Regions from separate parts of the Allomesorhizobium aridi genome, predicted to be linked through region 1. Evidence: predicted binding sites of a transcription regulator. Region 1 holds the regulator's gene; the other holds the start of a gene.

Region 1 (4,209 bases):
TGTCGTTGCCGGCGCGAGTCTCGGCCTGGATCCAGAACGGCCGCAACGCCATCGCCGATCGCATACGCAAAAGCATCGGCGGGCCGGAAGGCGAAATCGCCGCGGCCCTGGCTGTAGGCGTCCGCGCCGGCATTCCCGAGGCGGTCAATGAATCGCTGCGCCGCACCGGCCTCTATCACATCATCTCGATATCGGGCCTGCACATGGCGCTGGTCGCCGGCACGATCATGGGCGGCCTGCGCGCCGGCTTCGCGCTGTTTCCAGGCTTTGCTTCGCGGCGGCCGGTCAAGAAATACGCTGCTGTCGCGGCACTTGCGGCAATCGCCGCCTATCTCTTCATCTCCGGCGGCGAAGTTGCGGCTCAGCGCAGCTTCATCATGCTTGCGGTGATGCTGACGGCGCTGCTGTTTGACCGCGCCGCACTGACCATGCGCAACTTGGCGATCTCCGCGATCCTCGTCATTGCCGTCTCCCCGCATGAGGTGATGGGCCCAAGCTTCCAGATGTCGTTCGCCGCGACCGCAGCGCTTGTCGGCGCCTATGCCTGGTGGTCGGATCGCCAGCAGGCGCGAACCGGCGCGCCGCATGCGGCCGGTCGTTCGACGTCCCACCTCGCATTCAGGAAAATACTGGCCATCGCCGCCGGTCTGATGGTCACATCCGTGGTGGCGGGGCTGGCGACGGCCGTCTTCGGCGCCTATCACTTCCAGCGCGTCTCGCCGCTCAGCCTTGCCGCGAACCTGGTGGCCATGCCGATCGTCTCGGTGCTGGTCATGCCGTTCGCGGTGATGGGCGCCGTCGCCATGCCGTTCGGCCTCGACGCGCCGTTCTTCTTTGTCATGGGCAAGGGCCTCTCGGCCATGATTGCGGTCGCCGACTGGTTTTCCGCCCGCTCGCCACTCGACGCCGTCGGACTCGTGCCCGTCCAGGCCGTCCTGCTCACCACCGTCGCATTGATCTTCGCCACGATGACAACAACAACCCGGCTCCGGCTGGCGGCCCTACCGTTCGCCGTACTGGCCGTGGCGGCGCTAGTATTCGCGAAAACGCCGAACGTGTTTGTTTCGGAGGACGGACGTCTGGTCGCACTACGCAATGGTGAGGGAGAGTTGGCCGTCAATCGAGCCCGGCCGAACCAGTTCACGATCGACAGTTGGAAGCGGGCGCTCCGCGCAGAAACCGTTGTCCCGCCCGCGCAGCCCGCCAATTCGCTAAAGCGTCATTCCGATGAGCCTGCAGTGTCCGGGCGCGCCGACACAAATACTGCGGCGGTCGAAACCGTAACGCTCGCCGCCACGGCCGATCGCGATCCCACTGATTCCAGCATGCAGAACGCCGACGGGCTCGCATCATCCGGCGGCTCCGGCACGAATGCTGCGGCGACGGAAACGCCGATGCCCGCAGCGACGGCGAGTGGAAATCCCACTAATCCTATCAAGCGGCATTCCGACGAGCCCGCTTCATCCGGCCCACCTGCCGAGAATGCTGCGGAAATCGCCCCGCAATCGCCCGTCGGACGCGTTCCCGGCGTCCGGTTCGACTGCAGCCCGGCGCTATGCGCGATTCGCCACCCGTCCGGCTACATCGTCGTTCATACGGCTGATAGCTCTGCTGCGCGAAGCGCCTGCAACTATGCGGCCCTGATCGTCATCGATGATGCGACTGCCGAACTGTCCTGCGGAAATCCGGCTGTAGCGATCGTGACCAAACGAGAGTTGGCTAGGCACGGCAGCGCTGCAATCTATTTCGCCGCGCTGGGTTCAAACCCTGAAATCCGCCATGCGGTGGCCGAGCCTTACCGCCCGTGGCACGCGCAACGCCGCTTCTCGCGCGCCGCGCGCGGCATGCCGCCCTACCAGCGAAAGACGAAACCTCCAGCGATGGAGCCGGCCAAATAGCAGGACGCGGCCTTGAAGTTTTTGACCGATCCGACGATCCCGCCTTGGCAGACACCGCCGATGGCAATCGGCGGCAAAGAGCATTGTCATCCCGGCGGACCAAGCGAAGGGAGAAGAGCCGGACCTGAGAAGCGTGGCCGGGTGGGCGCAAGAATGCCGCTCGTGCGAAACCGGCACAAAGAGCAAGGGTTCGGGCCACGCTGACGCCGGCCAATGAGTCCGGAATAGCCTACTGTTCACCCCGGCTTCCGGGATGACACCCACTCAGGTTCCGAAACCTTTACAACTTCGCCAGCGCCGACCACGCCAGCACCAATTTTCAATAGCGCCGGATCAGTCCAACGAGCTTGCCCTGCACCTTGACCCGGTCGGGTCCGAAAATCCGCGTTTCATAGGCCGGGTTTGCGGCTTCGAGCGCAATGGACGCGCCCTTGCGGCGGAAGCGCTTCAGCGTCGCTTCCTCCTCGTCCACCAGCGCAACGATGATCTCGCCGGGATTGGCGGTGCTGGCGTTGCGGATGATCACAGTATCGCCGTCGAAAATGCCGGCCTCGATCATCGAATCGCCCTTCACCTCGAGCGCATAATGCTCGCCGCCCGAAATCATATCCGGCGGCACGGAGATCGAATGCGTCTTGTGCTGGATGGCCTCGATGGGCACGCCGGCGGCGATGCGCCCCATCACCGGGATGGATATCGAGGCGCGGACGTCGTCGTCATTGCCGGCCGCAGGCATCCGCGACGGCTCCGGCATGCGGCGGCCGAGGCTGCCCTCGATGACGCTGGGCGAGAATTTCCGCGCCGCGTTCAGGCCCGGCGCGATCGAATCGGGAAGCCGCAGAACCTCAAGCGCCCGCGCCCGGTTGGGCAGGCGGCGGATGAAGCCGCGCTCCTCAAGCGCCGTGATCAGGCGGTGGATTCCGGACTTCGACGCAAGGTCCAGCGCATCCTTCATTTCGTCGAAGGAAGGAGGGATCCCGGCCTCTTTCAGCCGTTCATGGATGAAGAGCAGCAGTTCATGTTGTTTGCGCGTCAGCATCACCAGCCCCCGAGAATCAAACGGAAAACAAATCCAGAACAAACACTATATGTTCCAGTTGTGTTCCGCAACCTTTTAAATTTTAATGAATCCGTTGACGATTTGTTCAGCGTAGCATCAGCACGTCGCACGGAGCACCGGCATCGGCGGCCGCTGCGAGCGGTTGGCGCACGATCAGCGCGTTGGCGTCGGCGAAAATCCTGAGCATCGAAGAATCCTGCACGCGGAAGGGCGTCGCCACCGGAGCGTCGGGGCCAGCGTCCACCACGGCGCGTATATAGTCCTGGCGCATATCGTTGGCGGGCAGGGCGGTCCCCAGCACGGCCTGGCGCATGTCCGGCTGATAGGGGCGGCCGCCCAGCCGCGCCACCAGCGGCTTCAGGAACAGATGCGAGCAGACCAGGCTCGCCACAGGATTGCCGGGCAAGCCGAGGCAGCGCGTGCCGCCGAGCCGCCCGAACATCAGCGGCTTGCCCGGCCGCATTGCGATCTTCCAGAAGTCGAGCGCCATGCCTTCGCCGGTCAGCACGTCATGGATGAAATCGTGGTCGCCGACGGACGCCCCGCCGAGCGTCACGATCACGTCGGCGTGCGCCTCCATGGCCTCCTGGACGAGCGCCGAAATCGCTTCCCTGCGGTCCGGCGCGATGCCGAGGTCGAGCACCCGCGCGCCCACCGACTGCGCGATCGCGGCGACGCCGAAGGCGTTGGAGGCGATGATCTGGTCCGGCCCCGGCTCGCTGCCCGGCGGCAGCAATTCGTCGCCCGTCGCGATGATCGCCACCAGCGGACGCCTGACCAAGCGAAGCGCGGCGTGATTGGCGGAGGCCGCCAGCGACAGCGCCGCCGCATCGAGCACGCGTCCCGGTTCGAGCAGCCGGTCGCCCTCGGCGAAATCCAGGCCCTTGCGCCTTATGTGCCGGCCGGCCGCGACCGTTTCCGTCACCTCAACGCCGTTCTCGCCGACGCTGCTCGTATTCTCCTGGATGACGATCGTATCTGCGCCTTCCGGCATCGGCGCGCCGGTGAAAATCCGCACCGCCTGTCCAGGCTCGACCTTGCCGTCGAATCGCCGCCCGGCCGGGGCCGCGCCGATGATCTCGAGTTGCACCGGCACCTTTGCGACGTCCGCGGCGCGCACGGCGTAACCGTCCATGGCCGAGGCGTCGAAGGGCGGCTGCGTCCGCAGCGCCATGACCGGTTCGGCGAGCACGCGCCCCGCCGCTTCGGCCAGCGGCACGGTTTCCGCTTCGCCGGGCGCCGCCCCATCGA
Region 2 (4,209 bases), 290 kb from region 1:
GCGCCCTCGTGCACATGTTCTGCGAACGCTATGAACGATCAACCGACGACGCCCTGAAGGCGTTGCGGCTTAGCCCGTTCGATCCGTTGAACTACCACCCCTATCTGGCGCTGGCCTGGGTTTGCCTGTTCACCGGTCGGTTCGAAGAAGCCGCCGGCTACTCGACACTGGCGATCCAAGCCAATCCCGGTTTCAGCGTACTCCACGCCAGCCTGGTGGCCAGCCATGCCAATCTCGGGCGTCTCGATGCCGCACGCATCGCGGCCATGCGGCTTTTGGAGATCGCTCCCGGATGGACCATCAGCGGTTTCGTGCGGATGGACCTTGTGCGCCCGCAATTGATGGATGCGCTCGCCGACGCGTTGCGGAAGGCGGGGCTGCCCGACTGAATTTCCCCGGGCGCCCGCGCCTCGTCAATTCGGCGAGGGCTGCATTGGATGGGCCGCCATTCATCGAAGAACGGCCGGCCCATCAAAATCCTCAGAAAGGAATCTCGTCGTCGAGGTCGCGAGACGATCCGCCGCCCCGGCTGCCGCCGCCGCGAGAAACGTCGGTCGGCCCCGACTGGCCGAAATCGGACCCGCCGCTGCGCTCCTGGCCGCCGCCATAGCCGACCTGGCCGCCCTCGCCGCCGCGCGCGTCGAGCATCTGCAATTCGCCGCGGAATTTCTGCAGCACGATTTCCGTCGTGTAGCGGTCCTGACCACTCTGGTCCTGCCATTTGCGGGTCTGCAGCTGACCCTCGACATAAACCTTCATGCCCTTCTTCAGATACTGCTCGGCGACCTTGGCCAGATTGTCGTTGAAGATCACGACATTATGCCACTCGGTCTTTTCCTTGCGCTCGCCGGAATTCTTGTCGCGCCAGCTTTCCGACGTCGCGACACGGATGTTGACGACCGGATCGCCCGAATTCAGCCGCCGGATTTCCGGGTCCGCGCCAAGATTACCAACCAGAATGACTTTATTGACGCTACCCGCCATGACACCGCTCCGCGCTCATCCGAAACCAACAACAGGCCGCACTCTAGCCGATCGCTGCCCCGACATGCGCCGCGCGCAGCCAAAAAGGGCCTGCTGTCCACAAATAGTTTGTTCGCTTTTTGTTCCTAGCATGCAGAAATGCCGTGCGCAAGAGCCACTCGGGCAAAGCAAACCAGGCTGTTTCGCGCCGCGAATGCTGCAGGTCTGTCGGTGTGGCATTTTCCGGCCGCGCGGCTATCATGCGCGACATGATCGGAAACCTGCAAAAGCCCGTCGCCTCCGCCATACTCGTGTCCGTGGCTCTTTCGGTCTCCGCCCCGGCCCTCCGCGCAGGAGACGGCGCTTCGTCGACGGCTGACCTCCCCGGTGTCGACGGCAAGGCGTCCGACCAGACCGGCATCAGGCCTCAGGGCGAGCCGCTCCTGGAAGCGCCGCTGACGGACGAAAACGGCTTCGTGCGCATGGGCGACTGGGACGTGAAGATATCCGGCAACGTCACCATCGACATCGGGACGTTCGTGCCGCGCACCGGACGATAAGGTCATCACCGTTCGCTCCCGCCGCACAGCCTGTTTGGGCGCTTATCAGCGGCCAGCGGGCAAAAATTAGCCCTGCCGCTTCGCCAGAAGCGCGCAGGGCTTTGTTTGGGTCTTAGCCCTTTTACCGGTCGTCCTCGACCAGTTTTTAATTCGGATGCAACGCGGCATTCAGCCGACGATCCGACTCGTAGTCTCTGATTGTAAAGGGATCAGCGGGTCAAAGTCTGCCGAGCGAACTCAGGCACTTTTGCCTGCTGCGGCTCCACACCTTAGTGGAGCCTTTCGGAACTGTCCGGTGGAGTCATGCCTCACTCCTGTGTCCGTTGATCCTGTGCCTGCCGGCGCACTTATCCGCTTGTCTGCGGCGTCTCGCAGACGGGCCGAATGCCAGCGAAGAACATCCTGTGAGACGCTCGGCTCCAGCTGACGGACGTATCGTGCACCGCTCATTCCGTTGCGTCAACCACCCAGTAGCCGGTTACGAAAAATGTGATCGCAGGGTCCGGCATGCCTCCGCTGCGACTTTGTCAGGAGCCTGTTTCCCGTTTGTTCTTTTCGCTTGCCCCGCCCCTGCAAAGGCGGCTAAACCCTCCTGACACGAGGGAGTTGGCTGCCCTCGACTGAGCGGCAAGAATACCTACATGACGGGATGGCCGGACAACCAGCCACTCCGAAACATTTGATTGAGGCGGCGGACCGGCATGGCCGATCACAAATATCTTTCCATTCGCGGCGCGCGCGAACACAATTTGAAGAATATCGATCTCGACCTGCCGCGCGACTCGCTGATCGTGATGACCGGCCTGTCGGGCTCGGGCAAGTCTTCGCTCGCCTTCGACACCATCTACGCCGAGGGCCAGCGCCGCTATGTCGAGAGCCTCTCGGCTTATGCGCGCCAGTTCCTCGAAATGATGCAGAAGCCGGACGTCGACCAGATCGACGGCCTGTCGCCGGCCATCTCGATCGAGCAGAAGACCACGTCGCGCAATCCGCGCTCGACCGTCGGCACCGTAACCGAAATATACGACTACATGCGCCTGCTTTTCGCGCGCGTGGGCGTTCCCTATTCGCCGGCCACCGGCCTGCCGATCGAGAGCCAGACGGTCAGCCAGATCGTCGACCGCGTCCTGGCAATCGAGGAAGGCACGCGGCTTTATATCATGGCGCCGATCGTGCGCGGCCGCAAAGGCGAGTATCGCAAGGAACTCGCCGAACTGCAGAAGAAGGGTTTTCAGCGCGTCAAGATCGACGGCCAGTTCTACGAGATCGCCGACGCGCCGACGCTTGACAAGAAATACAAGCACGACATCGACGTGGTGGTCGATCGCATCGTGGTGCGCGGCGACCTCGCCTCGCGGCTCGCCGATTCCGTCGAGACCGCGCTTAAGCTGGCCGAAGGGCTATGCGTTGCCGAATTCGCCGACAAGCCGCTGCCGGCCAGCGAGACTTCCGAGGACTCGGCCAACAAGTCGAAGAACGACACGCATGAGCGGATCATGTTCTCGGAAAAATTCGCCTGCCCGGTTTCCGGCTTCACCATCCCCGAGATCGAGCCCCGGCTGTTTTCGTTCAACAATCCGTTCGGCGCCTGCCCGGCTTGCGACGGCCTAGGCAGCCAGCGCGCCATAGACGCCAGCCTGGTCGTTCCCGACGAAAATCTGACGTTGCGCGACGGTGCGGTCAGCCCGTGGGCGAAATCCACCTCGCCCTATTATTCGCAGACGCTGGACGCGCTGGGCAAGGTCTACGGCTTCAAGCTTGGCGACAAGTTCAGAGATCTGACCGACGAGGCAAAGGACGCGGTGCTGAACGGCACCGGCGAGCGCCAGATCACTTTCAACTATGACGACGGCCTGCGCTCCTACAAGACGACGAAAACCTTCGAAGGCGTCATCCCTAATCTCGAGCGCCGCTGGAAGGAAACCGAGTCGGCCTGGATGCGCGAGGAGATCGAGCGCTTCATGTCGGCCAGTCCCTGCCCGGCCTGCAACGGCTATCGCCTGAAGCCCGAGACGCTGGCGGTGAAGATCGCCGGCCTGCACATCGGCCAGGTCTCCGAGATGTCGATCCGCAAGGCAAATTCCTGGTTCGCGGAACTGCCCGCCGCGCTCAACGCCAAGCAGAATGAGATCGCGGTGCGCGTGCTCAAGGAAATCCGCGAGCGCCTGCGCTTCCTTAACGATGTCGGCCTCGACTATCTGACCATGTCGCGCAATTCCGGCTCGCTGTCGGGCGGCGAAAGCCAGCGTATTCGCTTGGCCTCGCAGATCGGCTCGGGGCTGACCGGCGTGCTCTACGTGCTCGACGAACCCTCAATCGGGCTGCATCAACGCGATAATGCCCGCCTGCTCGACACGCTGAAGCACCTGCGTGACCTTGGCAACACCGTCATCGTCGTCGAGCACGACGAGGACGCGATCCTGACTGCCGACTACGTCGTCGATATCGGGCCCGCCGCCGGCATCCATGGCGGCGAGATCATCGCCGAAGGCACGCCGGCCGATGTGATGGCCAACCCGAACTCGATCACCGGCAAATACCTGACCGGCGCGCTCGAAATCCCGACCCCGCCCACGCGGCGCGAGCTGAAGAAGACGAGGCGCATAAAAATCGTCGGTGCGCGCGGCAACAATCTGAAGAACGTCACGGCCGAAATCCCGCTCGGCACTTTTACGGCCGTCACCGG

What was found. Region 1 encodes LexA, which represses DNA repair genes until DNA is damaged. Its sites were predicted from a motif close to TGTTCNNNNTGTGTTCNG; they were not measured.
Region 2: the regulator LexA is predicted to act here: its motif matches at 2,060-2,077, upstream of uvrA (excinuclease ABC subunit UvrA).

Annotation. Positions count from the first base shown of each region.
Region 1 covers NZ_CP171729.1:1,863,714-1,867,922, reverse strand. The annotation lists gene ACG873_RS11165 (ComEC/Rec2 family competence protein) at 1-1,898, shown strand, start outside; gene lexA (transcriptional repressor LexA) at 2,218-2,937, opposite strand; gene glp (gephyrin-like molybdotransferase Glp) at 3,044-4,209, opposite strand, start outside.
Region 2 covers NZ_CP171729.1:1,578,610-1,582,818, reverse strand. The annotation lists gene ACG873_RS09785 (adenylate/guanylate cyclase domain-containing protein) at 1-389, shown strand, start outside; gene ACG873_RS09780 (single-stranded DNA-binding protein) at 481-984, opposite strand; gene ACG873_RS09775 (hypothetical protein) at 1,224-1,523, shown strand; gene uvrA (excinuclease ABC subunit UvrA) at 2,225-4,209, shown strand, end outside.